2 regions of the Delftia sp. Lp-1 genome follow, and region 1 is predicted to be linked to the other one. Evidence: predicted binding sites of a transcription regulator. Region 1 holds the regulator's gene; the other holds the start of a gene.
The links. The regulator FNR, encoded in region 1, switches genes on or off when oxygen is low (the NO sensors DNR and NnrR bind a similar motif). The targets are predictions, from matches to a motif close to TTGATNNNNATCAA.
Positions count from the first base shown of each region.

Region 2: a site for FNR is predicted at 11,137-11,150, ahead of clpB (ATP-dependent chaperone ClpB). Genes of this name have one in related genera too.

Region 1 covers NZ_JAJALJ010000001.1:3,524,134-3,539,221, forward strand. The annotation lists gene LGR64_RS15880 (bifunctional diguanylate cyclase/phosphodiesterase) at 1-1,510, opposite strand, end outside; gene LGR64_RS15885 (HD-GYP domain-containing protein) at 1,507-2,853, opposite strand; gene LGR64_RS15890 (sulfite exporter TauE/SafE family protein) at 2,923-3,639, opposite strand; gene hemN (oxygen-independent coproporphyrinogen III oxidase) at 3,645-5,027, opposite strand; gene fnr (fumarate/nitrate reduction transcriptional regulator Fnr) at 5,190-5,909, shown strand; gene LGR64_RS15905 (hypothetical protein) at 5,991-6,278, opposite strand; gene LGR64_RS15910 (FixH family protein) at 6,458-6,772, opposite strand; gene ccoG (cytochrome c oxidase accessory protein CcoG) at 6,830-8,284, opposite strand; gene ccoP (cytochrome-c oxidase, cbb3-type subunit III) at 8,362-9,279, opposite strand; gene LGR64_RS15925 (cbb3-type cytochrome oxidase subunit 3) at 9,307-9,444, opposite strand; gene ccoO (cytochrome-c oxidase, cbb3-type subunit II) at 9,456-10,088, opposite strand; gene ccoN (cytochrome-c oxidase, cbb3-type subunit I) at 10,108-11,544, opposite strand; gene ccoS (cbb3-type cytochrome oxidase assembly protein CcoS) at 11,608-11,745, opposite strand; gene LGR64_RS15945 (heavy metal translocating P-type ATPase) at 11,909-14,344, opposite strand; gene LGR64_RS15950 (universal stress protein) at 14,461-14,904, shown strand; gene LGR64_RS15955 (malonate--CoA ligase) at 15,013-15,088, opposite strand, start outside.
Region 2 covers NZ_JAJALJ010000001.1:951,732-966,819, reverse strand. The annotation lists gene pilV (type IV pilus modification protein PilV) at 1-3, opposite strand, end outside; gene LGR64_RS04245 (GspH/FimT family pseudopilin) at 13-615, opposite strand; gene LGR64_RS04240 (phospholipase D family protein) at 806-2,584, shown strand; gene LGR64_RS04235 (tRNA dihydrouridine synthase) at 2,598-3,587, opposite strand; gene LGR64_RS04230 (hypothetical protein) at 3,813-4,355, shown strand; gene LGR64_RS04225 (N5-glutamine methyltransferase family protein) at 4,382-5,593, opposite strand; gene LGR64_RS04220 (GNAT family N-acetyltransferase) at 5,639-6,160, opposite strand; gene LGR64_RS04215 (coniferyl aldehyde dehydrogenase) at 6,418-7,914, opposite strand; gene LGR64_RS04210 (hypothetical protein) at 8,045-8,398, opposite strand; gene clpB (ATP-dependent chaperone ClpB) at 8,429-11,041, opposite strand; gene LGR64_RS04200 (AraC family transcriptional regulator) at 11,175-12,083, opposite strand; gene LGR64_RS04195 (DMT family transporter) at 12,188-13,078, shown strand; gene LGR64_RS04190 (molybdenum cofactor biosynthesis protein MoaE) at 13,091-13,552, opposite strand; gene LGR64_RS04185 (hypothetical protein) at 13,659-13,913, shown strand; gene LGR64_RS04180 (hypothetical protein) at 13,922-14,266, shown strand; gene dapA (4-hydroxy-tetrahydrodipicolinate synthase) at 14,551-15,088, shown strand, end outside.

The DNA of each region.
Region 1 (15,088 bases):
GGTACTGGGCCACGCCGATGCTGCACTGCACGGAGAAACCCAGGCCGTCGAGCAGGAAGGGGCGCTCCATCTCCTGCAGGATGCGCTTGGCCACCGAAGCGGCCAGCTCGGCGTTGCAGCCCTGCAGATAGAGCACGAACTCGTCGCCACCCAGGCGGCACAGGATGTCCACGGGCCGCATGCAGTCGCTCAGGCGCTGCGCAACCAGCTTGAGCACGCGGTCCCCGAACTGGTGGCCCAGCGAGTCGTTGATGATCTTGAAGCGGTCCAGGTCGATGAACAGGATGCTGAACACCGTGCCGCCTGCGCGCGCGGCCTCGATGGCTGCATCCACGCGCTCCGTGAGGTTCAGGCGGTTGGGCAGGCCGGTGAGCGCGTCGCTGTAGGCCAGCTGTTCAATGCGCTGCTGGGCCACGCGCTGCTGCGTGAGGTCGCGCATGAAGCCGATGCTCTGCACCACGTCGCCCTGCGCGTTGCGCAGCGGCACCCAGGACAGGCGCACGGCGCAGCGCGCGCCGCCGGCCTGGCGCAGCCACAGGTCGCCCTCCCAGAAGCCGCCCTGGTGCCACTGGATGCGGGCCAGGTCGCCCAGGGTGTCGGCCTGGCCTTCGGCGGCCTCGAACAGCGACTCCACCGTGCGCCCCTGCACGGGCATGCCGCCCAGCAGGCGTTCGCAGGCCGGGTTGGTGCGGGCCACATCCATGTAGCCGTCGGCGATGAAGATGCCGTCCAGGCTGGACTCGAAGACGCGCGCGGCCAGCTCCAGGCCCGCCTGGGTCTGGGCCTCGGCCGTGATGTCGCGGAAGGAAAAGATCCGCCCCATGGGCAGGCCCCGGCGAAGCTGGGGCACGGCGCGGCGCTCCAGGATGCGGCCGTCGCGCAGGTCCAGCACGTCGGCCGCCTCCATCAGGGGCTGGGCCGACAGCAGCTTCAGCTGGCGCGCATAGGATTCGGCATCGCGCACCTGGCTGGCCAGGTGGTCGAGGATGGCCACGTCGTTGCGGCGCACCAGCAGCGCCTCGGGAATGCCCCAGAGCGTGGCAAAGCGATGGTTGAAGGCGCGGATGCGGCCATCGGGATCGCAGACCAGGATGGCGTCGGCCGCGGACTCCAGCGTGGCGCGCAACTCGCCCAGCAGGCTCTCGAACTCGGCCTCGTGCAAGGCCTGCTCGCGCCGGTCCAGCATGCTGACCAGCAGCACCTCGCCGTCGAGCGCGCGCACGCGCATCTCCACGGGCGCCAGTTGGCCATCGGCGCGGCGCACCTCGGCAATGAACTGGGCTCCGGCCTGCCAGTTGAAGGGATCGCTCCAGAAAGCCTGCTGCTGCGGCGTGGCGGCCAGCACCTGCACGGGCAGGCCCGGGGCCGCATCGGCCTCATAGCCGGTGACGGATTCGCTGGCGGCGTTGGCGCGCAGCACCTTCAGGGTGCGCGCATCGATCAGCCACAGGGCCTCCTGCAGTGCATCGAGCAGACGGGGCCAGGCGCGGTTGAGCGCTTGCTTGTTCAAGACGCCACCTTCGATGGATCCAACTCCACCGCCCGTTCAAAGTAATAGCAGACACGCCGGCGCGGCGACAGGTAGTCCAGCGCATCGCGCGGCAGCTGCGCGGGCGCCACTCCCCGGCGTATGCCCAGCTCGGGAAACAGCTCCAGCGCCAGCACGGGCGCCTGCGCGGCCGGCACGCCGGCATCGTGCACCATCACCGAGGGCTTGAGCGGGCGTGATGCATTCACGGACATGACCATGGCATGGCGCCCGTCGGTCAGCTCCACCACCGAGCCCGGAGGGAACACACCCATCATGCGGATGAAGCCATTGAGCACGGGCGCGGCGAACTTGTCGCGCAGCCGGCTGAACAGCATGGACAGGGCCTCGTGCGGCGTATGCGGCGTCTGCGCATCGCCAGGGTTGCACAGGCGGTCATAGGTGTTGACCAGGGCCAGGATCTGGCCCGTGAGCTCCATGTCTTCGGCCACCAGGCTCAGCGGGAACCCCGTGCCGTCGGCCCATTCATGGTGCTGGGCGATGGCCGTGGTGACCTGGGCCGACAGGCCCATGCGCATGGCAATGGCCACGGATTCGCCCACATGGCGCTCGTAGCGCTCGCGCAGGGCGTCGGGCACGGAAGGCTCCAGGGCCAGGCCGTGCATGCCTTCGACACCGGCCACGGGCTTGCCCGCGTCATGCAGCAGCGCCGCCAGGCCCAGGTCGCGCAGCAGCGATTCCTGCAGGCCCAGGGCCCGGCCCAGCAGCAGGCTGAGCACGGTCACGTTGACGGCATGCACGCTCTGGCTGCTGCCCACGCCATCGGACAGCAGGTGAATGGCCACGTCCTGTGGTCCCGCCAGTTCGGCCAGGCAGCCATCGACCAGGGCCTCGGTGGGCATGCGCGCCTGCTCGGGCGCGCTGGCGATGGTGGTCTCTATGGCCACATAGCCGCGCTCCACCTTCTGAAAGCGCGCATTGCAGTCCTCCAGCCGGCCGCGCCAGTCGGGCACGGACAGCAGCAGCGGTGCTGGCGCAGGTTCGGTGGGTGCAGGCTCGGGGGCCACCACGACGGGCGGCAGCTCCTGCGGCGGCGGGGTGCGCACCTCGGCGGGCCAGGTGTCGCTTTTGTGCGGGACACAGCGCACCACCTCCAGGCCCAGGGATTTCAGGGTCTGGATCTGTGCGCTGGAGGTGATCTTGAAGCTGCTGACCGGAAAGGGATGGTTCAGCCACCCAACATCGAGCTGGACAAACATGCCCGGACGGAGGTCTCGGATATCGATGAGGACGGAATGGTTCACGCGCGGCAACGGCCCCGAGGCTGAAGGAATCGGCAATATGTAAGCCGATGATTCGGGCATTATCTCCAGTTCTGAGGGCCTCGCAGCCAATCCGCGACCCCAGGTGCCAAGTCTGGCCTCAGCTGTTGCTCAACGGCACCAGAGGCTGGGCTTGTAGATCAGGTCCATCCACAGCGCCCAGACGGCCACGCCCACCAGCATCAGGCCGGCCAGGCGCGTGCCCCATTCGGCGCGCAGACCGTTCAGGCGCTGCCGGCCCAGCCGCCACAGCCAGGGGCCGGCCACCAGCCACAGGCCGCTGCCCACGCCAAAGGCCGCCATGGCCAGCGCGCCCTGCAACGGGCCGCCGCTGAGCGCGGCGACCAGCACGGCCGAATACAGCAGTCCGCAAGGCATGAGCGCCCAGGCATAGCCTGCCGCCAGCGTGCCGCCCGGCGCCGACACCCAGGGCTGCACGCGCCGCCAGGCGGCGCGGCCGGCTGACTCCAGCCAGGCGGGCTGGCGGGCCTGCACCATCATGGCCAGGCCCCAGGCCATCACGGCGACATGGGTCAGTGTCCAGAACGGCTGCAGCGCCGTGGTCTGGCTGGTGAGCCAGGACAGGCTCTCCATGGCCAGGGCCGAGGCAGCGCCCAGGCTGGCATAGCCGGCCAGACGGCCGCCGTGGAACAGCGCCGTGCGCAGCCACAGCCGGCTTTGCAATCCATGCACGGCCACCACCTGCGAGCCGCCGCCCTGCCCCGCCCCGCCCGTGACCACGCCGCAGGGCGCAGCGCACATGGCAAGGCAATGGGGCCCGCCGACGAGCCCCATGATCAAAGCGGTCCAGAGCAGCGACAACAGCATGGGGCCTAGATGATCCTCGAAAACCGCGCCCGGTTCTTGTCCGCCTGCAGATATCGGTCAAACAGCATGGCCACGCCGCGCACGAAGTACCAGCCCATGGGCGTGACCTGGAAGCCCTCGTCGCTGATCTGCACCAGACCCTTGGCCTGCAGGTCCTCCAGGGCCGCCATCTCGGGCGCGAAGTACTCGCGAAAGCCCAGCAGCCAGGCCTGCTCCATGGGCTCGAACAGCACGGCGCCCTGGCACATGATGGCCATGATGACGGCGCGGCGCACCAGGTCGTCGCGCGACAGCGCCAGGCCCCGCACCACGGGCAGGTGGCTGGCGTCGATGGCGTCGTAGTACTCCTCCAGCGTCTTGGCGTTCTGGCTGTAGCTGGCGCCCACCTTGCCGATGGCCGACACGCCCAGCGCGATCAGGTCGCAGTCGGGCTGGGTGCTGTAGCCCTGGAAGTTGCGGTGCAGCCGGCCCTGGCGCTTGGCCACGGCCAGCGAGTCCTCGGGCAGGGCGAAGTGGTCCATGCCCACGTAGACATAGCCACCGTCCATGAACGCGGCGATGGAACGCGACAGCATGGCCAGCTTGTCGGCCCCCTGGGGCAGATCCTCGGCCGCAATGCGCCGCTGCGGCTTGAAGCGCTCGGGCAGGTGGGCATAGGCATAGAGCGCGATGCGGTCGGGCCGCAGCGCGTTGACCTGGGCCAGCGTGCGCTCGAAGGATTCGGGCGTCTGCTTGGGCAGGCCGTAGATCAGGTCCACGTTGATGGAGGCAAAGCCCAGCTGCCGCGCGGCCGCCACCAGCTCGAACACCTGCTCGGCCGGCTGCACGCGGTGCACGGCGATCTGCACCTGCTCGTCGAAGTCCTGCACGCCGAAGCTCAGGCGGTTGAAGCCCAGCTCCTTGAGCACGGCCAGGCGCTCAACGCTGACGGTGCGCGGATCGACCTCGATGGAGTACTCGCCACCCGGCTCCAGCTTGAAATGCTCGCGCAACAGGCCCATCAGCGTGCGCAGCTCGTCGTCGGAGAAGAAGGTGGGCGTGCCGCCGCCCAGGTGCAGTTGGCTGACGGTCTGGCCCTTGCCGCAATGGGCCGTATGCAAGGCCATCTCGCGCGCCAGGTAGTCCAGGTAGACGGCGGCGCGATCGTGGTGGCGCGTCACGATCTTGTTGCAGGCGCAGTAGTAGCAAAGCGACTCGCAAAAGGGCACGTGCACATACAGCGACAAAGGCATGGCACGCGCTGCGGTACTCGATTTGCGTTGTTGCAGCGCCAGGATATAGTCCTCTGCACCAAAGGCCTCGACAAAGCGGTCGGCGGTAGGGAACGAGGTGTATCGGGGCCCCGGTACGTCAAAGCGACGCAGCAGCTCTGGGGTGACAGCGGTCATGGGTTTTTTCCTCTAATACCTCGACTGTGCCGCAGCACATCGGTCATGTCCTTGACTCATATCAAGAGTTGTTTGAGGGACTGCTGCGACAATTTGATCCAACTCATCGCAATCCACGAGGTCACCGCCGGCACGCTGTGTGCCGCTGATGTTTATCACTCCATGAACCTTCAGACCATCAAAGCCTCCTGCTCCAACTGCAACCTGCGCGAACTGTGCATGCCCATGGGCCTGGATGCCGAGCAGATGCAGCGCATCGACGACATCGTGGCCACGCGCCGCAAGGTCAAGCGCGGAGGCCTGCTGTTTCGCAACGGCGAGACATTCACCTCGCTGTACGCCATCCGCACCGGCTTCTTCAAGACCTGCGTGGCCACCGAGGACGGACGCGACCAGGTCACAGGCTTTCAGATGGCCGGCGAGATCATCGGCCTGGACGGCATCGTCAACGACCACCACACCTGCGATGCCGTCGCGCTGGAAGACGCCGAAGTCTGCGTCATGCCCTTCGACAAGCTGGAAGACCTGTCGCGCGAGGTCACGGCCCTGCAAAACCATGTGCACAAGGTCATGAGCCGCGAGATCGTGCGCGAGCACGGCGTGATGCTGCTGCTGGGCAGCATGCGCGCCGAAGAGCGCCTGGCCGCCTTCGTGCTCAACCTGGTGCAGCGCCTGCATGCGCGGGGCTTTTCCAAGTCCGAACTGGTGCTGCGCATGACGCGCGAGGAAATCGGCAGCTACCTGGGCCTGAAGCTGGAGACGGTGAGCCGCACCTTCTCCAAGTTCGCGGACGACAACATCATCGAGGTGCGCCAGCGCCATCTGCGCATCCTGGACACGGAGGCGCTCAAGCGCATCGTCAACAGCCAGCAGTGCCAGTGAGGCTGCAAGGGCGGCAAGCATTCATCCGCCAATGAACAAGGCCCGCGACAGCGGGCCTTGTTCATTGCGGCGGGCTCTCGCTCAGTCCCGCCCCAGCCCCTGCATGGCCAGGTCCGGGTCGGGCTCGGAGACCACGCCGTCATTGAGATCGCGGGCCGAGCGGCCCAGCATGGTGGTCATCAGGCTGGAGAGCATGGTCACGCCCCAGAAGGCGAAGAAGGCCAGCGTGTAGATGCCCTGGCGCGACCAGCCCAGGTCGCCGAGCCAATGCAGCTCCAGCGGATCCACAAAGGCAAAAACCAGCATCTCCATCACGGCGGCTGCCAGAAAGGCAGGCCAGGCAATCCACATCCAGCGTTGGGCCAACATCAGCGATCTCCTTGTGCTGTCGAGGGGTCGCCTTCATTGTGCGCCGCGCCAACGCATGGCGCCAAGCCCCGCAGCGCCCTGCACGCCTGTAGGAAACCCTCACCCGTCGCGCATGCCGGAGATGCGATCCGCCATGCAAAAAGGCCGCGACTGCGGCCTCTTGCAGGGGTGCACGGCGATCAGCGGTCCGTGGGGTGATCGTGCGCGGGCGTGGCCGCATGGTTGCGGCCGGTGACGGCGGGCGCCATGCTCTTGGGCACTTCGCGCACGCCATCGGCACGCTCGTTGATCGTGATGCCGTTGCGGTAGTAGTCGGGGTCGATCACGGGATCGGCGCCATTGATGGCGATGATGGCCGTGATCACGGCAGCGACCACCACGGCCGCCGGGCCGGCCACCACCAGCCAGACATGGCCGAACTTCCACCAGGGCTTGCCGGCGTCGGGGTGCGATGGAGCCTGCGCGGGCGCGGACACTGCGGGACTGGAAGACATGGGAAACCTCTTTCTTTCAGGCGGCAGGCGCGGACCGTGCCGCGCCTGCCAGGAACATCACCGGGGCACCAGGAAGACGGCCTTTTCGGACGCGCGTCCCGCGCCCGAATGCACGGCATCGATATCGAAGAATACGGTGTGCGAGCCCGGCTCGGCCGAACCGTAGGGAATCTGCAGGCGCGCCGCAATGCCGCGCGTCTCGGCCGGGCCGACCTCGACTTCCTGCTCGGACGCCAGCTCCAGCCCGTCCAGGCCATGGGTGCTGATGCGGTAGCGCTGGGCCTGCTCGGTGGCATTCATGATCTGCAGGCGGTAGACATTCTCCAGCTTGCCGCCCGCCACGATGCGCGACAGCGAGGCGCGGTCGCGGATCACGTCCACCTTGACCGACTGGCGCAGCGCCAGGCTCACGATCATGGCCACGCTCAAGCCGATCAGCACGGCCGAGTAGATCAGCACGCGCGGACGGAAGATGCGGCGCAGCACCTGGGCACGCCGCCACAGGCCGGCCATGGCGTTCTGCGTGGTCAGGCGGATCAGGCCGCGCGGGTACTCCATCTTGTCCATGATGGAATTGCAGGCGTCTATGCACAGGCCGCAGCCAATGCATTCGTATTGCAAACCGTTGCGGATGTCGATGCCCACGGGGCAGACCTGCACGCACATCTTGCAGTCGATGCAGTCGCCCAGGCCCTGGGCCTTGTAGTCCACCTTCTTGGTGCGCGGCGCACGCGGCTCGCCCCGGCCCGTGTCGTAGCTGACGATCATGGTGTCCCGGTCGAACATGGCGCTCTGAAAGCGCGCATAGGGGCACATGTACTTGCAGACCTGCTCGCGCATGTAGCCCGCGTTGCCATAGGTGGCAAAGCCGTAGAACAGCACCCAGAACATCTGCCAGCTGCCCTGCAGCGCCAGCAGCTCGCCGCCCAGCTCGCGGATGGGCACGAAGTAGCCCACGAAGGTGAAGCCGGTCCACAGCGCAATGGCGATCCACAGCAACTGCTTGAGCGACTTCTTCCAGGCCTTCTCGAAGGTCCAGCCGTTCTTGTCCAGCCGCATGCGCGCGCTGCGGTCGCCTTCGACCTTGCGCTCCACCCACATGAAGATCTCGGTGTAGACCGTCTGCGGGCACGAGAAGCCGCACCACAGGCGCCCGGCCACGGCCGTGAACAGGAACAATGCCAGCGCCGAGATGATCAGCAGGCCCGCCAGGTAGATGAAGTCCTGCGGGTACAGCACCAGCCCGAAGAGATAGAAGCGCCGCGTTCCGAGGTCGAACAGCACCATCTGGCGCTGGCCCCACTCCAGCCAGGGCAGGCCGTAGAAAACCAGTTGGGTGAGAAACACCAGGGCCCATCGCCAGCGTGCGAAGACACCGCTGATGGAGCGCGGGTAGACCTTCTTTTCCGACTCGAACATCGACACCAGCTCGCCCGGATCAGGCGTGGCCGGCGTGATCGGAATGACTTTGCGGGGAGGCTTCCCGGTGTCATCCCCGCTCTCGGGCTTCATGGTGGGTTCCTTTGTTTTTTTGAAATATCTGAAAACTCAAAACGCAAAAAGGCGGCGCCGCAGCGCCGCCCCTGTGCTTACTGACGGACTGCGCCGTCTTTGTGCGACATGCCCCAGACATAGGAAGCAAGCACCGCGATCTGCGCCTCGGTCAGCTTGTCCTTCTGGGCAGGCATCTCGTTGTGCTTGCCGTTGTTGATCATGGCCGTGATGGCGGCCTCGCCCCAGCCGTGCAGCCAGATGTCATCGGTCAGGTTGGGCGCGCCCAGGGCCTGGTTGCCCTTGCCGTCCATGCCGTGGCAGGCAGCGCAGGCCGTGAACTTGGACTTGCCCAGCGAGGCCTTGAGCGAATCGTGCGGGCTGCCCGACAGGCTCAGCACATAGTGCGAGAGGTTGCGCACATCGTCGGGCGTGCCGACGGCAGCGGCCATGGGCGGCATGATGCCGATGCGGCCGCCCGTGATGGTTTCCCTGATCTTCTCGGGCGTGCCGCCATGCAGCCAGTCGCCATCGGTCAGGTTGGGGAAGCTCTTGCCGCCGCGTGCATCCGAGCCGTGGCACTGTGCGCAGTTGTTCATGAACAGGCGCTCGCCGATGGCCATGGCCTGGGGATCCTTGGCCATGTCTTCGGTGCTCATGCTCGTGAACTTGGCGTACAGCGGCTCCAGGTCCGCGCGGGCCTTGGCCATCTCGTTTTCATAGGCGCCCAGCTGCGTCCATCCCAGCTTGCCCGCGAACGAGCCCAGGCCCGGATAGGCCGCCAGGTAGGCGAAGCCGAACACCGAGGTGATGATGAACAGCCACATCCACCACTTGGGCATGGGGTTGTTCAGCTCGCGCAGGTCCTCGTCCCAGACGTGGCCCGTGGTGTTGTCGGCCGATGGGACCACCTTCTTGCGTGCGGTGAGATACAGCAGCAGCAGGCAGCCGATGATGCCGCCCAGCGTGATCGCCGTGACATAGATCGACCAGAAGTTGTTTACGAAATCGCTCATGGGAAGTTCTCGTTCTGGTGGAGGGACTCAGTCTTGCTCGAACGGCAGCTGGGCGGCCTCGTCGAAACGGGCCTGGTTGCGGCGGGCGAACGCCCACCACCAGATGCCGATGAAGCAGGCCAGCGAGGCCAGCGTGGCCACGATGCGCATGGTGGTGATGTCCATGTCGCTCTCCTTTACTTGACCGAACGGCCCAGGACCTGCAGGTAGGCGATGACGGCGTCCATTTCCGTCTTGCCCTTGACCTGCTCGGCAGCGCCGCTGATTTCCTCGTCGCTGTAGGGCACGCCCACCTTGCGCAGCGCGCTCATGTGCTGGGCGACCACGGTGTCATCCACCTTGTTCTTTTCCAGCCAGGTGTAGGCAGGCATGTTGGACTCGGGAACCACGTCGCGCGGGTTGTTCAGGTGGATGCGATGCCATTCGTCGCTGTACTTGCCGCCCACGCGGTGCAGGTCGGGACCCGTGCGCTTGGAACCCCACTGGAAGGGGTGGTCATAGACGAACTCGCCAGCCACTGAGTAGTGGCCGTAGCGCATGGTCTCGGCGCGGAAGGGGCGGATCATCTGCGAGTGGCAGTTGTAGCAGCCCTCGCGCAGATAGACGTCGCGGCCCATCAGCTGCAGCGGCGTGTAGGGCTTGAGGCCCGCCACCGCTTCCGTGGTCGACTTCTGGAAGAACAGCGGAACGATTTCCACCATGCCGCCGACGGCGACCACCAGCAGGGTCAGAACGATCAGCAGGAAATTGTTGGTTTCCACCTTCTCGTGGGAAAAGCTCTTGGGAGCGCTATTGTTGTGATCGGACATGAGTAATGCTCCTAGACGCTCAGGCGTGGGCCACGACGGCAGGCACGGCCACCTTCACCGAACGGCCCGAGATCGCGGTCTTCCAGGTGTTCCACAGCATGACCAGCATGCCGCCCAGGTACAGCAGGCCACCGGCCACGCGGATCACGTAGAACGGATAGCTGGCCTTGACGCTTTCGACGAAGGTGTAGGTCAGCGTGCCATCGGGATTGACGGCGCGCCACATCAGGCCCTGCATCACACCGGCGATCCACATCGCGGCGATGTACAGCACGATGCCGATGGTGGCCATCCAGAAGTGCAGTTCGATGGCGCCCACCGAGTGCATCTTGGTCTTGCCGAACAGGCGCGGGATCAGGTAGTACAGCGAGCCCATGGTGATCAGGCCCACCCAGCCGAGGGCGCCCGAGTGAACGTGGCCCACGGTCCAGTCCGTGTAGTGCGACAGCGCGTTGACGGTCTTGATGGACATCATCGGACCTTCGAACGTGGACATGCCGTAGAACGACAGCGACACGATCAGGAAGCGCAGGATGGGGTCGTCGCGCAGCTTGTGCCATGCGCCCGACAGCGTCATCACGCCGTTGATCATGCCGCCCCAGCTGGGAGCCAGCAGGATCAGCGAGAACACCATGCCCACGGACTGCGTCCAGTCGGGCAGCGCGGTGTAGTGCAGGTGGTGAGGACCCGCCCACATGTAGGTGAAGATCAGCGCCCAGAAGTGGACGATGGACAGGCGGTAGCTGTAGACCGGACGGCCAGCCTGCTTGGGGATGAAGTAATACATCATGCCCAGGAAGCCTGCGGTCAGGAAGAAGCCCACGGCGTTATGGCCGTACCACCACTGCACCATCGCGTCCTGCACGCCGGCGTAGGCCGAGTAGCTCTTCATCCAGCCGGCGGGAATGGCCGCGCTGTTGACGATGTGCAGCAGTGCCACGGCGATGATGAAGGCGCCGAAGAACCAGTTGGCCACGTAGATGTGACGGACCTTGCGGATGCCGATGGTTCCGAAGAACACGATGGCATACGAGACCCAGGTCACGGCGATCAGCAGGTCGATCGGCCACTCCAGTTCGGCGTACTCCTTGCCCTGGGTGTAGCCCAGCGGCAGGCTGATGGCGGCGGCGAGAATGACGATCTGCCAGCCCCAGAACGTCAGGCTGGCCAGCTTGGGCATGAACAGCCGCGTCTGGCAGGTGCGCTGCACCACGTAGTAGCTGGTTGCGAACAGCGCCGATCCGCCAAAGGCAAAGATCACGGCGTTCGTGTGCAGCGGACGCAGGCGTCCGTAGCTCAGCCATGGAATGCCGAAGTTGAGTTCCGGCCAGGCCAGCTGCGAGGCGATCAACACCCCGACAGCCATGCCTACCACCCCCCAGACGACGGCCATGATAGAGAACTGCCTTACGACGGAATCGTCGTAATAGACAGCGTTTTTATTTGAACTATCCATCGTGCACCCCTTAGATTGCTATCAAAGTGTTACGTTCTTCGCTCCCGGGCGTGTTGACCCACGTCAATCGTCCCGAAGAATGCGCTCACCCTCTTGCTCCACACTCTCGAACTGCCCGCGATACACGGCCCACCACAGGGCCGCAAGGATGGCCAGCACCAGCACCACCGACAGCGGGATCAGCAAATACAAAATATCCATGGTCAGTTCCCCGTGGCGCTGACGCGCCACGCCTTGCCCCCAGAACGGGCGCGATCCAGCTCAGTGACACCGAGCAAGAGCCGCCTCGCGGCGAAGGTGTCGTTCCCCTCCCGCGAAGCGAGAGAGGGGGAAGCGGCGCAGCCGCTCAGGGGGTGTATTTCCATCAGAACCTCCCCACCGTTGCGGTGGAGCCCGTCTTTATCGCGACGGACGCTGCGGGCGCAGCAGGCGTGCCCGTGTGTTTCGTTGCAGCCAGTGGCAGGCTGCGCGCAAGGCGCGCGGCATTCATCACCACCAGCAGCGAACTCAGTGCCATTCCCAGGCCGGCCACCCAGGCAGGCATGAAGCCCGCCAGGGCCAGCGGAATCGACACCGCGTTGTAAGCGGCTGCCCAGGCCATGTTCTGGCGCACCACCTGCAGCGTGCGGCGCGACAACAGGCATGCCTGGAGTACCAGTTCCAGGCTGTCACCCAGAACAACGAAATCTGCGCGCGATTGTGCCAGGGGCACTGCTCTACCAAAAGCAAAAGAGACATGCGCTCCAGCTAAAACTGGGCCGTCGTTGAGGCCGTCGCCCACCATGGCCACGTGGTGGCCGGCAGCCTGCGCCTGCTGCAGGCGCTCCAGCTTGTCCTGCGGGCTGCAGCCGCCTTCGGCCTGGGTGATGCCCACGCGCGCCGCCATGGCGCGGGCCGCGTCCTCGCGGTCGCCGGACAGCAGCATCACCTGTACGCCATGCCGGTGCAGCGCCTGCACCACGGCGGCGGCCTCGGGCCGCACGTCCTCGCTGAGGACGAAGCGGGCCAGCGTGTGCCAGCCCTGCGAGGTCTCCTCGGCCAGCAGCACACCCTGCACGGGCTGCTCCCCGGCCAGGCCTGCGTGCAGGGCCGAGCCCAGCCGCAGATGGCGGCGCGCGCCGGGGCGCTGCACCCAGGCGTCCAGGCCCAGGCCAGCCATTTCCTGCATGGTGTCCAGCTTCCAGTCGGTGGCGGCATCGGCGCCAGCCTGCGCAATGGCGCGCGAGGCCGGGTGGATGGACTGGCGCGCCAGCAGCGCCGCCAGTGCCAGCACTTCGTCGGCGTCTTCGCCCGCAGCAGGCTCGAAGGACGACAGGGCCAGGCCATCGCGCGTGAGCGTGCCGGTCTTGTCGAACACCAGGGTGTCCACGGCGGCCAGCGCCTCCAGGCCCTGCAGGTTGCGCACCAGCACGCCGCTGCGCGCCAGCGTGCCGGCGGCAGTGAGCATGGCCACGGGCGTGGCCAGCGACAGCGCGCAGGGGCAGGTCACGATGAGCACGGCCACCGCCACCATCATGGCCTTGCCGGGATCGGTGGGCCACCACCAGATGGCGGCGCCCAGTGCAGCCAGCAGCACCACGACGAGAAAGGGCCGCGCCACCTTGTCGGCCAGCTGGGCCAGGCGCGGCTTTTGCAGCGAGGCGCTTTCCATCAGGCCCACGATCTGGGCGAAGCGCGTATCGGCGCCCACGCCATCCACGCGCACATCGACCACGGCATCCAGGTTGTAGCTGCCGGCCGTGACGGTATCGCCCTCGGCACGCAGCACGGGCGTGGACTCGCCGGTGAGCAGGGCCTCGTCGGCATGGGTGCGGCCGCGCACGATGGTGCCGTCGGCCGGGAAGGCCTCGCCACTGAGCACGCGCACCCGGTCGCCCGCCCGCAGGCGGCGCGTGGCCACGCGCTCGAAATGGCCGGCTGCGTTCTCGCGCAGCACGGCATCGGGCAGGCGGTTCATCACCGCCTCCAGCGCGCCGGCCGTGCGGTCGCGCAGGCGCAGCTCCAGCCAGCGGCCGGACAGCAGGAAGAAGACGAACATGGTCAGCGAGTCGTAGAAGACTTCCTCGCCGAAGGGGCCCGAAGGATCGAAGGTGCCCAGCGAACTGATCACGAAGGTGATCAGCATGCCCAGGGCCACGGGCAGGTCCATGCTCACACGGCGCTGGCGTATGTCGCGCAGCGCGCTGGAGAAGAAGGGGCCGCAGCAAAACAGCACCACGGGCAGCGAGATGACCCAGGAGGCCCAGCGCAGCAGCGCCTCCATCTCCTGCGACAGGTCGCCGGGGCGGGCCACGTAGGCGGGCCACGCATACATCATGACCTGCATCATGCAAAAGCCGGCCACCAGCCAGCGCCACAGCGCACGGCGGCTCTCGGCCTGGCGGCGCTCGCGCGCAAAGGCATCGCGTGCGGGAAGCGCCTGGTAGCCGGCGCGCCGCACGGCCTCCATCCACTCGGAGGGAAGCACCTGCGCGTGGCGCCAGGTGACACGGGCGCGGCGCGTGGCAGCACTGACTTCGGCCTTCTCCACTCCGGGCACGGCACGCAGCGCATCCTCGATGGTCAGGGCGCATGCGGCACAGTGCATGCCTTCCAGAACGACGTGCGAATCCCAGGCGGGAAAGTCGGTAGGTTCCTTGGAAGGGTCGGCGGGAGTTGCGGGGCCTGCGGGCCGTCCGAACGAACTCCACTCCTGCGGATCATCCAGCAGCCGGGCGGTGGCCTGCTGCGAGTGCGAGGGGCCTGAATCAAGCGCCGCCACTGCCGCCTCGCTGGATGGGGCTATCGTGGTGTGGGGCATGGTTCTTAGCGTAATCGGGCCGCATGATAAGCGTATTGACATTAATCAACCGTTAACTCATGGTTGGGTCTATGCTGACTTCATCCCACCCATCAGCACACACGAAAGGAGCACGCATGTACAACCGCATCCTGATCGCCACCGACGGTTCCGAGCTTTCCGACAAGGCCGTGGACAGCGGGCTGGGCCTTGCCGCGCTGTGCGGCGCCAGCGTCGTCGTCGTCCAGGTGGTGCAACACTATCCGCGCAGCTACTTCGAGGGCGGCGAGACCGTGGACCTCAAGCAGATCGAGCGCATCGAAGGCCAGTGGACTTCCAACGCGCAGACCGTGCTGGATGCCATCCATGCCAAGGGACAGGCTCTGAAGGTCAACGTGACCACCGAGATCGTCAAGTCCGACCTGGTCGCCGAAAGCGTGATCGACGTGGCCAAGCGCCGCGACTGCGATCTCATCGTCATGGCCTCGCACGGCCGCAAGGGCCTGCAGCGCCTGCTGCTGGGCAGCGAGACGCAGCATGTGCTCACGCACACCCATATCCCCGTGCTCGTCCTGCGTTGAAGGGTAGCGGCAGCCTCGGCGGCCGCCACACAAAAAAAGGCATCGGCGGCGCCGATGCCTTTTGCTTTTTCAATCAGACCAGGGCGCAATCCGCACCCTGGCGCCAACTCAGGCGAACAGCTGCTTATGTTCGTCGCGCAGCAGGTTCTTCTGCACCTTGCCCATGGTGTTGCGCGGCAGCTCC
Region 2 (15,088 bases), 2.6 Mb from region 1:
CATGGTCATTTCTCAGAAGTTGCTGCATTTCTTGTCACTGGGAATCAGCCGGGACCGACCCTGCGCATCGATGCAGATATTGACCCCGTAGCTCTTGGTGTAGGTGTTCTGCTCATCTTTGTAGAGCAGGCTGAAGTTGGAGGAGCTGGGAAGTGACGGAGCGCCAGAGGCGTTGAACATCATTTTCCTGACCGGTGTGTCATCCGTGGAGTCCAGCAGAATCTCACCGCCGCTGGCCACTTTGGCAAAGATCAGGTCATTGCTAGCGGCAGGCGCGTCCCGGCTCGCGTCACAGGTGGTATTGAGGAAGGCAATCCAGCCGACCTGCCAGTTCTTGCCACCGACCGTGCAGGCAGGTGCTGCATCGGCTGCGGTGCCGCTCATGCAAAGCGTGACGCAGGTGTTCCTGCTCACGGCCTCATTCCTGGAGCGCAGGATGCCGCCGGAAAATTCGCTGGCCACGCCATTCATCCGGTTCTTCACGATGAACTCGCTGATCGACGGCGCGGCCAGTCCGGCCAGGATGGCTGCAATAGCCAGCGTTACCATAAGCTCCATCAAGGTGAAACCGCTGTGCCTGTGCCGCGCCGAAAACCAATGCTTGCATTTAGCCATACCGTATTGTTACGGTTCTCATCTGCTTACAAGTGACCGCTCGGCGGCGCCGACGTGCCGCCCATCGGGGCGACGGACGGGTCCGGCAGGCAGACCCTCCATTTGGGCTACGCAGGCCACGCACGGCACATGACAGAATCCTTGACGGATCCCACAGCAAACCCGGACAGCCCACCAACCGAAGCGCGCCATGCCCTTGCGATCTCCCTCCCTGAGTTGGCTTCGGCCCTGGCTTCTTTGCATTGCACTGGCAGGATGCGGTGGCCTGCCCCAAGGCGTGGACCGGCATGTCACCAAAGCATTGGATTCCCCGCAGAACACCCCCCTGGGCCAGTTGATCCAACAGCAGCGCTCCGAGGCGGGAAGCAAGCAGACCTCCGCCTTCACCCTCCTGTCCGGTGCCCAGGCGGCCTATGGCGCCCGGCTGGCACTGGTCGAGGGAGCGCAGCAGACGCTGGACCTGCAGTACTACGCCATCCATGCCGACGAGAGCACGCAGCGCCTGCTGCGCGGCGTGGTCGAGGCAGCCCGGCGTGGCGTGCGCGTGCGCGTGCTGCTGGACGATTTCCACAGCACGGGAGCGAATGCGCAGGTCATGCGCCTGGCCTTTGTGCCGGGTATCGAGATGCGCATGTTCAACCCCCTGGCGGGCGCGCGCAGCTCGGCGCTGGGCCGCGCTTATACCTTGCTGACCGACTTCCAGCGCGCCCAGCAGCGCATGCACAACAAGCTGTTCATCGCCGACAACGCCATGGGCGTGATCGGCGGGCGCAATCTGGGCGATGCGTATTTCGATGCGGACAGCGCCAGCAATTTCGTGGACCTCGACGTGCTGGCTGCGGGGCCCGTGGTCAACGACCTGTCGCGCAGCTTCGACAGCTACTGGAACAACCAGCGCGCCTATCCCGTCCAGTCGCTGATCAGCCTCAAGGAACTCAAGCAGTTGCGCGAGCGCTTTGCGGGCGATGATGACCAGACGCAGGAGGACGACCCCACACCTGCCGTTCCCGCAAAGGAGACAAAGGCAGATGACCAGACGGCTGAACAGCGCCGGATCATCTGGGACCAGCAGCCCATGGATTTGCGAAAGGCTCGCTGGACCTGGGCATCGGCCGCCGTGCTGGTGGATGAACCCGCCAAAATTCCGCTGGACAGGGATGACGGCCCAGGCCCCATCACAAGCGCTGGCACGGATGCGTCTGCACAGGCCAGCCCCGCGTCGAACAGCCCGCAGGCCAGGCCTGCCGGCACGCTGCCCATGGGCCAGCCGGCTGGCGCCCTGCGCCAGGCGGCGCGTCCGGTGCTGGAGGCCGATTCGGTGGTCGATGGCCTGCTGGCCCTGGTGCGCAAGACCCGGCGCGATCTACTGGTGGTCTCGCCCTACTTCGTGCCGGGCCCGGACATGATGGAGGCATTTCGTGGCGCACGGCAACGCGGAGTGCGCGTGCGCATCCTGACCAATTCGCTGGCCTCCAACGATGCACCTTTGGCCCATGCCGGCTATGCGCGCCACCGCAAGGCGCTGCTGGAGATGGGCGTTGAACTCTACGAAATGCGCAGCACAGCGGCCAGCGTCCGCTCTGCATTCGGCTCGGGCAGCACGGGTGGCGGCGGTCCTTCGGGTTCCACAGGCGCATCGCGTGCAATGCTGCACTCCAAGCTGCTGGTGGTGGACGGGCATCTGGTGGCAGTCGGCTCGATGAACCTGGATCTGCGCTCCCAGTTGCAGAACACCGAGATTGCCCTGCTCATCGCCAGCCGCGAGTTCGGCCGCCTGGCCACGCAAAGCATCGACGAGGGCCTGCAGGATGGCAGCTGGCGCGTCGAGCTCGACAAGGATGGCGAGCTGGTGTGGAGGGCTTCGGAAGACAGTGAGCGCGGTGACGAGCACAGCGAGCCCGATGCCAGCTGGGGCCTGCGCCTGATGCTCAAGCTCATTGGCCCGCTGGCGCCCGACCATCTGCTGTGACCGGCCGATCGCGCTAAAGCCCGGCCCATTCCTGGCGCAGCGCCAGCGCTTGCACCCACAGCGTGATATCGCGCTGGTCAGTCTGCGTGCGCACTTCCTGATAAGCCTGCTCGGCTTCGGGAAAGCGGCGGCGTAGCAGGTTCAGCCATTGCTTGAGGCGGCCTGCGCGCTGGCGCGGCTCCAGGTCCTCGCAGACCATGTCCCAGAAACGCTGGACCTGGGGCACAAGATCGCTCCAGAACACCTTTGCTGCAACATGTTCTGCTGGCATCTGCCCGCCTTCCACGGCAGCGCGAATGGCCAGCGCCAGGCCTGGGTCGGCAACGATTCCCCGGCCCAGCATCAGATCGCCGCAGCCCGATTGCTCGCGGCAGCGCAGCGCATCCTCCACCGTCCAGATCTCGCCATTGGCCACCACGGGCACGGTCACGGACTCGCGGATGCGCGGGATCATGTCCCAGTAGGCAGGCGGACGGTAGCCGTCGAGCTTGGTGCGGGCGTGGACGACGATTTCGCAGGCGCCACCGGCCTGCATGGCCTGGGCGCATTCGGTCATCAGTGTCGTGTCGTTGAAACCCAGGCGCATCTTGGCCGACACAGGCATGGCCGCCGGCACGGCAGCACGTACGGCACCCACCACGCGCGCGATCTGCTCCGGGTCCTGCAGCAGCGCAGCACCGCCGCCATGGCGGTTGACCACTTTGGCGGGGCAGCCGAAGTTCAGATCGATGCCTTCCGGACCCAGGCGCGCCAGATTGGCCGCATTGGCCGCCATGCTGTCCGGGTCCGAGCCCAGCAGCTGCGCACGCACAGGGACACCTGCCAGCGTCCGGCTGCCGTTGTTGAGCTCCGGCATGGTGCGCAGGAACACCTTGTCGGGCAGCACGGTCCCCGTGACGCGGATGAACTCCGAGACACAGCGGTCTGCGCCACCCACTCGCGTGAGCACATCGCGCAGCACGAAATCAAGCAAGCCCTCCATGGGCGCCAGCAACAGTCTCATCACCTATGTCGCGAGGCCTGCGCCCCGTCTTCCTGTTACAGATCAAACAATATTTCCGTGTCCGGCATCGGCCGCCAGCACCTGGGAATCAGCGCCCGCCCATGCGATGGCAGGCGATTGTGCGCTTGCCGCAGAACACCGGTCGGACCAGTTGTCATGGCTTCTTCACGCCACGGTCATTCATGTAACGTGCAATCGGGGCTTGTCGGACTCCCTGCCCCCACCATGCTGCTGCAAAAAACCGCCAAGGCCCTTGAAGAGCTGCAGCCCGGCCGCCGCAGCCTGCCGCTGCGCGAGCGCTCGGTGCTGCTGATGGCCGATGGCCGCACCGAGGAGCAGTTGCAGCAGGTCCTGGGTGCACAGGCCGGCGAACTGATCGAGCAACTGATCGCCAGCGGCCACCTGCAGCGCCTGGCTGGCCAAGCCGCCGAATCATCACCCCCCGCTCATGCTCCGACCCCCTCCATGGCACCGGCCGCTGCGAAGGAATCCAGCCCGCCCGGCCCCGCCGCCACGCTGAATCTTGCCGGCACACGCATGTACCTGTTCGATATGTGCGAGCGCATGTTTGCCAACCGCCATGAAGACAAGGCCCAGGTGCTGCGCCATCTGCTGCGCGAGGCGCGCGATCTTGAGGCACTGCAGGCCGCCGCCCTGCAGCTGCTGCAGACCGTGCAGGAACATGCGGGCGACGAGCGCGCCGATGCCCTGCGCGAGCGCCTGCGGCATCTGCTGCCCCAGGAGGCAGCGACGGCACAGGGCGCCTAGACGAATTGAAGGGTGGACGCGCGCGATCAGCGCGGCGCCAGGCGCCACAGCGAGGTGAGCTCGGCGGCGCGTGCCGCGTGCAGCGGATCGGTGGAGTCCGCAGCCTTTCCATGGCGCGGGCGGATGTCCTCGCGGCCCAGGACCTGCAGGCCTGCGGCATCGATCCAGCCCAGCAGTTCCTCGCGCGAGCGCAACTGCAGGTGCTCGGCCAGATCCGACAGGATCAGCCAGCCTTCGCCGCCCGGCAGCAGATGTGCAGCAAGGCCCTCGACAAAACCGCGCAGCATGCGGCTGCCTTCGTCATAGACGGCCTGCTCCAGCAAGGAGCTGGCCTTGCCCGGCAGCCACGGCGGATTGCAGACCACCAAGGCGGCCCGGCCTTCAGGGAACAGGTCCGCCTTGCGCAGGCTCACGCGCTGCGCCAGACCCAGCCGCTGCAGGTTGTCCTGCGCACAGGCCAGTGCCCGGTCGCTCAGGTCGGTGGCCACCACCTGCCGCACGCCACGGTGCAGCAAGAGAGCGGAAAGCACACCCGTGCCCGTGCCAATATCCCAGACGGCGGCATCGGCCTGCTGGGCTGCGGCGGGCAGGGGAGCCTGGGCCACCAGATCCAGGTACTCGCCGCGCACCGGGGAGAACACGCCGTAGTGCGGGTGAATGCTGAACTCGGGCATGCCCGGCACGGCCAGGGCCACGCCCTTCTTGCGCCACTCATGTGCGCCCAGGGCACCCAGCAGTTCACGCAGGGGAACGATCACGCTGTGCGCACCCTGGTCGGCGGGAATCTCGCCCCAGGCTTCGCGACAGGCTTCGCTCCAGTCCGGTGCGCGGCGCAGGGCACAGTGCCAGCGGGTATCGAGCTCGATCATCACGCTGGACAGGATGCGCGCACGCTGCGCCAGTGCCTGGCGGTGCAGGTGGAAGGCGTGGGGAAAGACCGGCTTGGCGTCTTCCTTGCCGGCGCGGCGATGGCGCGCCTTGGCGGAAGTCTCACGGGCGGGCTTGTCGAGGCGGCGGCCCAGGGCCGACAGCAACTGCCGGGCATTCTGGAAATCGCCGCGCCACAGCATGGCCTGGCCTTCGCAGGCCAGGCGGTAGGCGCTGTCGGCGGCCAGGCTGTCGTCAGCGATGACGATGCGGCGCGGTGCGGTCATGGTGCTGTCCGCGCGCCACAGGGCAACCTGTGTGGCCTCGTGCTCCTGCCACTGCAGCAGGGACCAGTTCTGGGAAGAGGACAAGGCCTGCTGCTCCGTGAGTGATGGGTGGATGGTTTGGCGAATCGATCAGTTCAGTGCGCGCTTGAGCCGCACTTCCTCGATCTTGAGAGCGCCGACCTGGGCCGTCTTGGCGGTGGACATTTCGCGCTTGAAGCCGGCGAGCTCATGGAAGCGCAGCGCGCGTTCATTGCGCAGCGGCACCCACGAGGTGACATTGGTGCAGCCTTCTTCGAGCAGGCCGTCGCGTGCGGCGTCCCACAGGGCCACGCCCACACCCTGATTCCAGTGCGTGGGAGCGGCATAGATGGCCCAAATTTCACCGGTGGTCTGACGCGACTTTTCATCGCGCGAGCGGTCGAAACCGACGAAGCCGACGATCTTGTCGCCGTCGATGGCAACCTGAACCTGGGGTTCGCAAAATTCGATGGCTTCGCGCCAATAGGCCTGGCGTTTTTCTACCGACGACATGCTCTTGAGCTGGTCATCGGGAACCAGACCGCGATAAGCCTCCATGGCGGAAGCAGTATGGATCTGGGCAATCGCTTTTGCATCGCGGAGAGTGGCTGGACGAACCTGGATACTAGACATGGAAAAACCGAAACGAAAACAGGTGAAAATAGAAGGGCGTGATTTTCACAGGAATCGCGCTTTTTGCGTGCGTTGCGGCTCTTAGCCATGCACGCAAGTACGGCTGTGCTCGTTTTCTTGCCCTCGGCATTGGGATGTGCTATGTGCTCTCCAAAAAAGAGCAGCTGGCGCACGCGACACAAGGCTTGGCAAGGAATCAGTTGACAATTTCTCACGATGCAGGCAAGCCCGGCAACGGCGAGAAATCACCCCCTCGCTCACAGCCAGCGGCGCATCAACTCCATGATGCGGTCGAACCTTGCGCCATAGGGCGGATACAGCATCGAAGCCCCCGACCAGCGCGACTGCACGAACACCGCCTTCTGATGGCTCAGCCGTGCAAAGCCCTGCTCCGAATGGTAGGCACCCCAGCCGCTGTCGCCCACGCCGCCGAAGGGCAGGTTCTCATGGGCGAAGTGCAGCAGGGTGTCGTTGACCGTCACCCCGCCGCTGATGGTGCGTGACAGCACGGCATCACGCACTTTCTCATCGCGGCCGAACCAGTACAGCGCCAGCGGCCTGGGCCCTGCATTGATGGCCGAGACCACGTCATCCAGCCTGTCGTAGCTGATCACGGGCAGGATGGGGCCGAAGATCTCCTCCTGCATGAGCTGCATCTGGCTGGTGGCATTGAAGACCAGGGCCGGCGCCATCTGGCGCTCCACGGCATCGCCCCAGGCCATGTCGGCGCTCTCCTGGCCGGCTCCGCCATCCTCCATCCACTCGACATGCGCCCCCATGCCCTGGGCCTGGCGCAGCATCTGCCGCAGGCGCGCCAGGTGGCGCTTGGTGAGGATGGCCGCATAGTCCGGATTGCCGGCAAAGCGCGGGAACAGCCGCCGCGCCGCGGTGCGAAAGGCCTCGGCAAACTCCGCCTCCTGCCCGCGCGGCAGCAGCACGTAGTCGGGGGCGATGCAGGTCTGGCCCGCATTGACGAGCTTGCCATGCGCGATCTTGAGCGCGGCCTCCTTCAGGTCGCAGTCGGTGGAGATGATGCAGGGCGACTTGCCACCGAGCTCCAGCGTCGTCGGCGTCAGGTGCGCCGCCGCCGCCTGCGCCACGCGCCGGCCCACGGCAGTCGAGCCGGTGAACAGCAGATGGTCGAAGTGCAGGCCCGAGAACTGCGTGGCAATGCTCACATCGCCTTCGATGACGGCGAATTCCTCGGGCGCGAAAAACTGCCCCACCAGCGCCGCCAGCTGGGCCGATGTGTGCGGCGTGAGTTCGCTGGGCTTGAGCATGACGCGGTTGCCCGCCGCCAGGGCCGTGATGGCCGGCCCCAGCGCCAGCTGCACCGGATAGTTCCACGGGGAAATCACCCCCACCACGCCCAGCGGCTGGCGCTCTATCCAGCCCCGGCCGGGCATGAGCATCAGCGGCGTTCGCACCCGCTGGCGCCCCGACCAGCGCGCCAGATGGCGCAGCATGTGCTTGAGCAGGTTGCGCAGCACGAACAGCTCCACCATCTCGGTCAGCCGTGGCGAGCGCATGCCGAAGTCGGCCTGTACGGCGGCGGCCAGCACGGGGCCGTGCTCGTCCAGCAGCTTTTGCATGCGCAGCAGGCGTTCGCGGCGTACCAGCAGGGGCACGTCCACCTGCGCCCGGCTGGCCTGGTACTGAAGGTCGAAGACGCGGTGGAGATCCAGCTGGGTCATAGGCTCAATGGTAAGAAGACACTTGCATGCGCCGCATTCCAAGGGTGCGTCGCGGCACATGTTGGCATGCAGCGGCAGGAAAAAAAAGGGAGCCTTGCACGGGCTCCCGAGGGTTTCAGACTATACGGGCCGCCACGCGCGGCCTGGGCACGAAGATGCGCAGGCCGCGTAAAGGCTGCAGCAAGACGCTTCAGGGCTCGCGCACTTCACGGGGCTGAACGTCGGTCACCTCGCCCGCACCCGGCAGTACGCCGGCACCGGCGCGGCGGCCACCGCCCTCAGCAGCGCCATAGGCGCGCTGCGGACGCTGTGCCATCCACTCGGAGCCAGAGCGGTACACGGTCTGCCAGCCCGCCCGCGGGCTCATGCGCATGGCCCAGGGCATCACCGGCTGGCCGGTGAGCCTGGCCCACAGCGCTCTCACGGCCCAGACCAGGGCCAGCAGCGCCGCGGCGGTCAGCAGGCTGACAAAGAAGACCAGGCCCACAAGCATCAGCAGGATGCGAACGGCCCAGCGGGTCAGGGTGGCGACAAAATCGTTCAAAGCAAAGCCTTTCTTGGCTGGCCCGGTGCGTCAGGCGGGGTCTGCCGCATCGAACCGGAATACGCCCGGCTCCTGTACCGGGTCCACATGTACCGCAATCGTGCTCTTGGGCGGGAAGCGCCCTTCGAGCAGCAGTTTCGACAGCGGATTCTCGATCCGCTGCTGTATCGCGCGCTTGAGCGGCCGGGCCCCGAAAACGGGATCGAAGCCCACCTTGGCCAGTTCGGCCAGTGCCTGGTCGGACACCTGCAGCGCAAGGTCCATTTTCTCCAAACGACGCTCCAGCAGCTTGAGCTGAATCCTTGCGATCGACTCGATATTCTTCGCGTCGAGCGCGTGGAAGACCACGGTTTCGTCGATGCGGTTGAGGAATTCGGGTCGGAAATGGTTCTTGAGTTCCCCCCAGACCGCATCTTTCACATCATCGTAATCCTCGCCGACCATGGCCTGGATCAGCAAAGAGCCTATGTTGCTCGTCATCACGATGACCGTGTTCTTGAAGTCCACGGTGCGGCCCTGGCCATCGGTCAGGCGACCATCGTCCAGCACCTGCAGCAGCACGTTGAAGACGTCGGGATGGGCCTTTTCCACCTCATCGAGCAGCAGCACGCTGTAGGGCTTGCGGCGCACGGCCTCGGTCAGGTAACCGCCTTCCTCGTAGCCCACGTAGCCAGGCGGCGCACCAATCAGGCGGGCCACGGAATGCTTTTCCATGAACTCGCTCATGTCGATGCGCACCAGATGGTCTTCGCTGTCGAACAGGAAGCCGGCCAGCGCCTTGCACAGCTCGGTCTTGCCCACGCCCGTGGGGCCCAGGAACAGGAAGGAGCCCGTGGGCCGGTTGGGATCGGACAGGCCCGAGCGCGAGCGGCGAATGGCATTGGCCACGGCCGAGATGGCCTCGTCCTGGCCGACGACGCGGTCATGCAGCCGGTCTTCCATACGCAGCAGCTTGTCCTTCTCGCCCTGCATCATCTTGGCCACGGGAATGCCCGTGGCACGGCTGACCACTTCGGCAATTTCCTCGGCGCCGACATGGGTGCGCAGCAGCCTGTGAGCGGGCGCGCCGCCCTGCCCCTGCTCGTTGGCCTGGGCTTCGTTGAGCTGCTTTTCCAGCGAGGGCAGCTTGCCGTATTGCAGCTCAGCCACCTTGTTGAAGTCGCCCTTGCGCTTGAGCTCCTCGATCTGGATGCGGATCTGGTCGATCTCCTTGCGGATCTGCTCGGAGCCCTGGGCGCTGGCCTTCTCGCTCTTCCAGACCTCTTCCAGGTCGGCGTACTCGCGCTCCAGGCTGCCGAGCTCCTCCTCGATCAGTTGCAGGCGCTTTTGCGAGGCCTCGTCCTTTTCCTTCTTCATGGCCTCGCGCTCGATCTTGAGCTGGATCATGCGGCGCTCGAGCTTGTCCATGACCTCGGGCTTGGAGTCGATCTCGATCTTGATCTTGGCCGCGGCCTCGTCGATCAGGTCGATGGCCTTGTCGGGCAGGAAGCGGTCGGTGATGTAGCGGTGGCTCAGCTCGGCCGCAGCCACGATGGCCGGGTCGGTGATGTCCACGCCATGGTGGGCCTCGTAGCGCACCTGCAGTCCGCGCAGGATGGCGATGGTGTCCTCCACGGAAGGCTCTTCGACCAGCACCTTCTGGAAGCGCCGCTCCAGCGCCGCATCCTTTTCGATGTACTTGCGGTATTCATCGAGCGTGGTCGCGCCGATGCAGTGCAGCTCGCCGCGCGCCAGGGCCGGCTTGAGCATGTTGCCCGCGTCCATGGCGCCGTCGGCCTTGCCGGCACCGACCATGGTGTGGATCTCGTCGATGAACAAGATGATGCGGCCCTCTTCCTGGGCCACTTCCTTGAGCACGGACTTCAGGCGTTCCTCGAAGTCGCCACGGTATTTGGCGCCGGCCAGCAGGCCCGCCATGTCCAGCGACAGCACGCGCTTGTTCTTGAGGCTTTCGGGCACCTCGCCGGCCACGATGCGCTGGGCCAAGCCCTCGACGATGGCGGTCTTGCCCACGCCGGGCTCGCCGATCAGCACGGGGTTGTTCTTGCTGCGGCGCTGCAGCACCTGGATGGAGCGGCGGATTTCGTCGTCGCGGCCGATCACCGGATCGAGCTTGCCGATGCGCGCGCGCTCGGTCAGGTCCATGGTGTATTTCTTGAGGGCCTCGCGCTGGCCTTCGCCTTCGGCGCTGTCCATGGTCTGGCCGCCGCGCACGGCGTTGATGGCCGACTCCAGGCTGGAGCGCGTCACGCCGCTTTCCTTGAGCAGTTGGCCTGCGCGCGTGGAAGAGCCGCTGCTGTCGGTCAGCGCCAGCAGGAACAGCTCGCTGGCAATGAACTGGTCGCCGCGCTTGAGGGCTTCCTTCTCGGTCGCCTGCAGCAGCCGGCCCAGCTCGGAGCCGACCTGCACCTGGTCCTGGTGCTGCACGCGCGGCAGATCGGCCAGGGCCTTCTCGGCCGCGGCCTGCAGCTGGCCCACGTTGGCGCCGGCGCGCTGCAAGAGCGAGCGCGGACCATCGTCCTGGCGCAGCAGCGCCACGAGCAGGTGCAGGGGTTCGATATTGGATTGGTCACCGCCCAGGGCCAGCGTTTGCGCGTCGGCCAGGGCTTCCTGGAACTTGGTTGTCAGTTTGTCGATTCGCATGGTGTTTCTTTTCGCTCCTGAAACAGGGTCATTGCGATTTATCTGATACCGGCAGGGCAAATTTCAAGCCATGCCCGGCCCGCAAGGACAGACGCTTGCGCCAGATCAAGGCCGGCGAGGCCGGCCATCCTTCTCAAGCATTGCGCTGAAAGATCGAGAACTGCGTAGGCGTAACACCCAAATGCGCCCGGAAGCTGCGCACCAGGTGGCTGGCGCTGGAAAAGCCGCAATCCAGCGCCAGCTCGGCCAGCGGCGGCACGTTGCGCGCAGACAGGGCACGCCGTGCCCGGGCCAGGCGCTGCTGCAGCACCCATTCGTGCACCGTGCAGCCCATGCTCTGGCGGAACATGCGTGCGAAATGGAATTCCGAGAGGCAGGCCTGTCTCGCCAGTGCCGGCAGCGACACGGCCTTGGAGTCATGCAGATGCGCCTCGACATGGGCCAGCACCCTCCGCCGCATGGCCGCAGAAAGCCCGCCCAGCGGCCGCTGCAGCGCCTGCAGCTGGCGCGGCGTGGCGGACTGCAGCACCAGCCGGTCCACCAGCTGCTGGCCAATGGCATCGGCCGCCAGTTGCTGCTGCGGGTCCTGCCAGTCCAGCTGCATCAGCGCACGGGCACCGGCGTGGAAGGCCTGATCATCCCCGTAGATCTGCGCACGCAAGGTGCGCGAGCGGGGCTCGGCATCCAGCATGCGGACCACGCGCCCCGCCCAGGCCAGGTCGGACACATACAGGTGCAGGAACTGCACGGGCGAGCGCACCAGCCAGTGCGATTCGTCCTCTGGCGTGAAGATGCAGATGCGCCCCGGCGCCCCCATGGCCTCGGGCCGCGCCTTGAGCTGCGAGCCCTCGCCCCCGGCCAGGTAGACCGACAGCGTGTGGTGACCAGGCTGGCAGTAGCGCACCTCGTCGTCCACATTGGCCCAGACGGCCAGCTCCACCCCCTCGCTCAGGCGCGCGCGCCGCTGCAGCCGGGCCTTGGAGCGTGACAGCACCTGGCACAGGTGGCTGGAGGGCAGCTCGGGCAGCGGCGTGGGCGTCATGGCAGCGATTGTGGTCCCGCAGCCATACCGACGCATGGCGCCAGGCCATCAAACCGCAGGAATCTGCCATGCCCGCCCAGCCTGCGGCGCCATCATCCCCGGCCATGACTGCCACCCTCTATGCCCTGGTCGTGCTGATCTGGGGTTCGACCTGGATCGCCCTGAAACTGCAGTTGGGCGCCGTGCCCGTGGAGCTGTCCATTGCCTACCGCTTTGCGCTGGCCGCCGTGCTGATGTTCGCCTGGCTGGCCTGGTCGCGGCAGCTGCGCGTGCCCCGCGGCCCGGCGCTGCCGCGCGTGCTGGCGCAGGGCCTGTGCCTGTTCAGCTTCAACTTCGTGTGCTTCATGCATGCCAGCGAGACGCTGGCCAGCGGCCTGGCCGCCGTGGTGTTCTCCAGCGCCAATCTCTGGAACGCGCTGCTGGCGCGCATCATCCACGGCCGCCGGCTGGCGCCCCATGTGCTGGCCGGCAGCCTCTTCGGCCTTGCGGGTCTGGTGGCGCTGTTCTGGCCCGAGCTGCGCGCAGGCCGGCATGCCAGCCTGCCTGGCCTGGGCTGGGCGGTGCTGGGCACGCTTTGCTTTTCCTGCGGGAACATGCTGTCTGCCTCGCTGCAGTCCATGGGCTGGCGGCCCGCACAGACCAATGCCTGGGGCATGCTCGCCGGCACGCTGCTGCTGACCGGCTATGCGCTGGTGGCGGGCCTGCCCTGGCGCTTCGATACCAGCTGGACCTATGTGGGCTCCTGGCTGTACCTGGCCATTCCAGGCTCGGTGATTGCGTTCACGGCCTACCTGACCCTGGTGGGTCGGCTGGGCCCGGAGAAGGCGGCCTATGCGACGGTGCTGTTCCCCATTGTTGCGCTCAGCATCTCGGCCCTGTTCGAGGGCTATGTCTGGACGCCGCTGGCCGTGGGCGGGCTGCTGCTGGTGATGTTCGGAAACCTGCTGGTGTTCCGCCCGCCGCAATGGTTGCGGGGCGCCACGCTCAAGGCCTGAAGGCCCGCCGCCTCACTGGCGCCAGCGCGCCAGCGCCTCTTCGTCGCTGACGCGCGCATCCACCCAGCGCGCACCCTCGGGCGTTTGCTCCTTCTTCCAGAAAGGCGCCAGCGACTTGAGGTAGTCCATGATGTATTCGCAGGCCTGGAAGGCCATGCCCCGGTGCGATGCGGTGACGGCCACGAGCACGATCTGGTCCATGGGCTGCAGCGGACCGATGCGGTGGATGACGCGCGCGCCATGGATGCCGAAGCGCTGGACCGCCTCGTCGATGATGGCCTCGATGGATTTCTCGGTCATGCCCGGGTAGTGCTCCAGCTCCATGCTGGCCACGGCGGCGCCCTCGTTGCGGTCACGCACCGTGCCGATGAAGCTGCAGACCGCGCCCACGCGCGCGTCGCCGCCGCGCAGGGCGGCGAGTTCGGCCGATACGTCGAAATCCTCGGTCTGGATGGATACACGGGCTGCTTGCATGCCCGCATTGTCGCAGGGCGGCGGCGCACCAGGGCGCACCAGGGACTGGCGAACGCGGTAGCATTGCCCTCCCCCGCCGCCGGCCTTTTGCTGCAGCGGGCCATGCATGGCCACACTCACGATCACCACCCCCGAATACACGCTCTACCCGTCGCCGCGCAACGAGCAGCGCGTGGTCTACGAGCATCAGCTGTTCGTGTCGCATCCCTACACCATCATCCATCTGCCCGACTACAACTTTCGCGGCAAGGCCACGCTGTTCGCAGCCCACCGCCTGGCCGACGGCAAGATGGGCCAGCTCGTGAGCTGCGAGCTGGCCGAGGACCTTGCACGCTTCGAGCGCCTGTTCGAACCCGATTGAGGCGCGCCATGGACGAGACCAGCCAGATACAGCCGCCGCCGAGCTTTGCCGCCCTGTATGCCGACCGGCACGGCCGGCTCAAGGCATCGATTGCAGACGTGGTCGGGCGCTATGAACTGTGCGAGGACCTGGCCAGCCACCTGGTCGAGCAGGCGCAGACGCTCTATCACTCCGGTAACTCCTCGGAGCAAGGCGTGCTGCTGGGCATGCACGCGGGCCTGGCGGCCGAGGGCTCCATCGTCAGCCCTGGCGAGGCGCGCTGGATCGTGCAGCGCCTGGCCGAGCTGCTGGAGTGGCAGGCACCGCTGCTGCCCGATGCATCACCCCCTCCCGGCGCCGACGGCGCAACCTGAAGGCCACCACCCTGGCGCTCAGGCGCGCTACACTGCGCGCCATGCCTGCAATCTTTGCCTTCCCCACATGCCACGGTGATGCCGTGCGCCTGTGCCTGGGCAAAGCCTGCAAACCCCAGCTCGTCTGACCGGAGCTGAGGTTCCGTCCAGATGAGCGACGGAACCGGCCCGGCAGCCTCCATCTCCCCTTCCCGCATCCCTTCAGGCGCCTGCCTTTCCGCCCTCGGTCTGGCCGGTGGCTGCGTCCGGTCGTTCATTGTTTGAATCAACCGAAGGGATCTTCCATGTCTTTGCCTTCCACCACCTCGCCGCAAGCCCGATTCCAGGGGCTGTGGCTTCCGCTGGTCACGCCCTTTCTTCCTGGAGATGAGGCGGCGGTGGACCACGGGGCTCTGCGCGCCCTGGTGCAGCACTACAACGCCACCGGCATCGCCGGCTACGTGGCCTGCGGCTCGACCGCCGAGGCCGCCGCGCTGAGCGAAGCGGAGCACGATGCCGCCCTGTCCACCATCCTCTCAGCGGCCCAGGGCATGCCCGTGGTCATGGGCGTTTCGGACTGCCACCTGGGGCATGCGCTGGCCCGTGTTCAAACACTGAACGCCCTGCCGCTGGCCGGCATTCTGGTGCCCGCGCCGCATTACATACGCCCGTCGCAGGCAGGGCTGCTGCAGTGGTTCACGGCGATTGCCGAGCGCAGCGCCCACCCAGTCATCGTCTACGACATTCCCTACCGCACCGGCGTGGTGCTGGAGCTGGCCACGCTGCGTGCGCTGGCCGCACATGAGCGCATCGTGGCCATCAAGGATTGCGGGGGCGATGCCG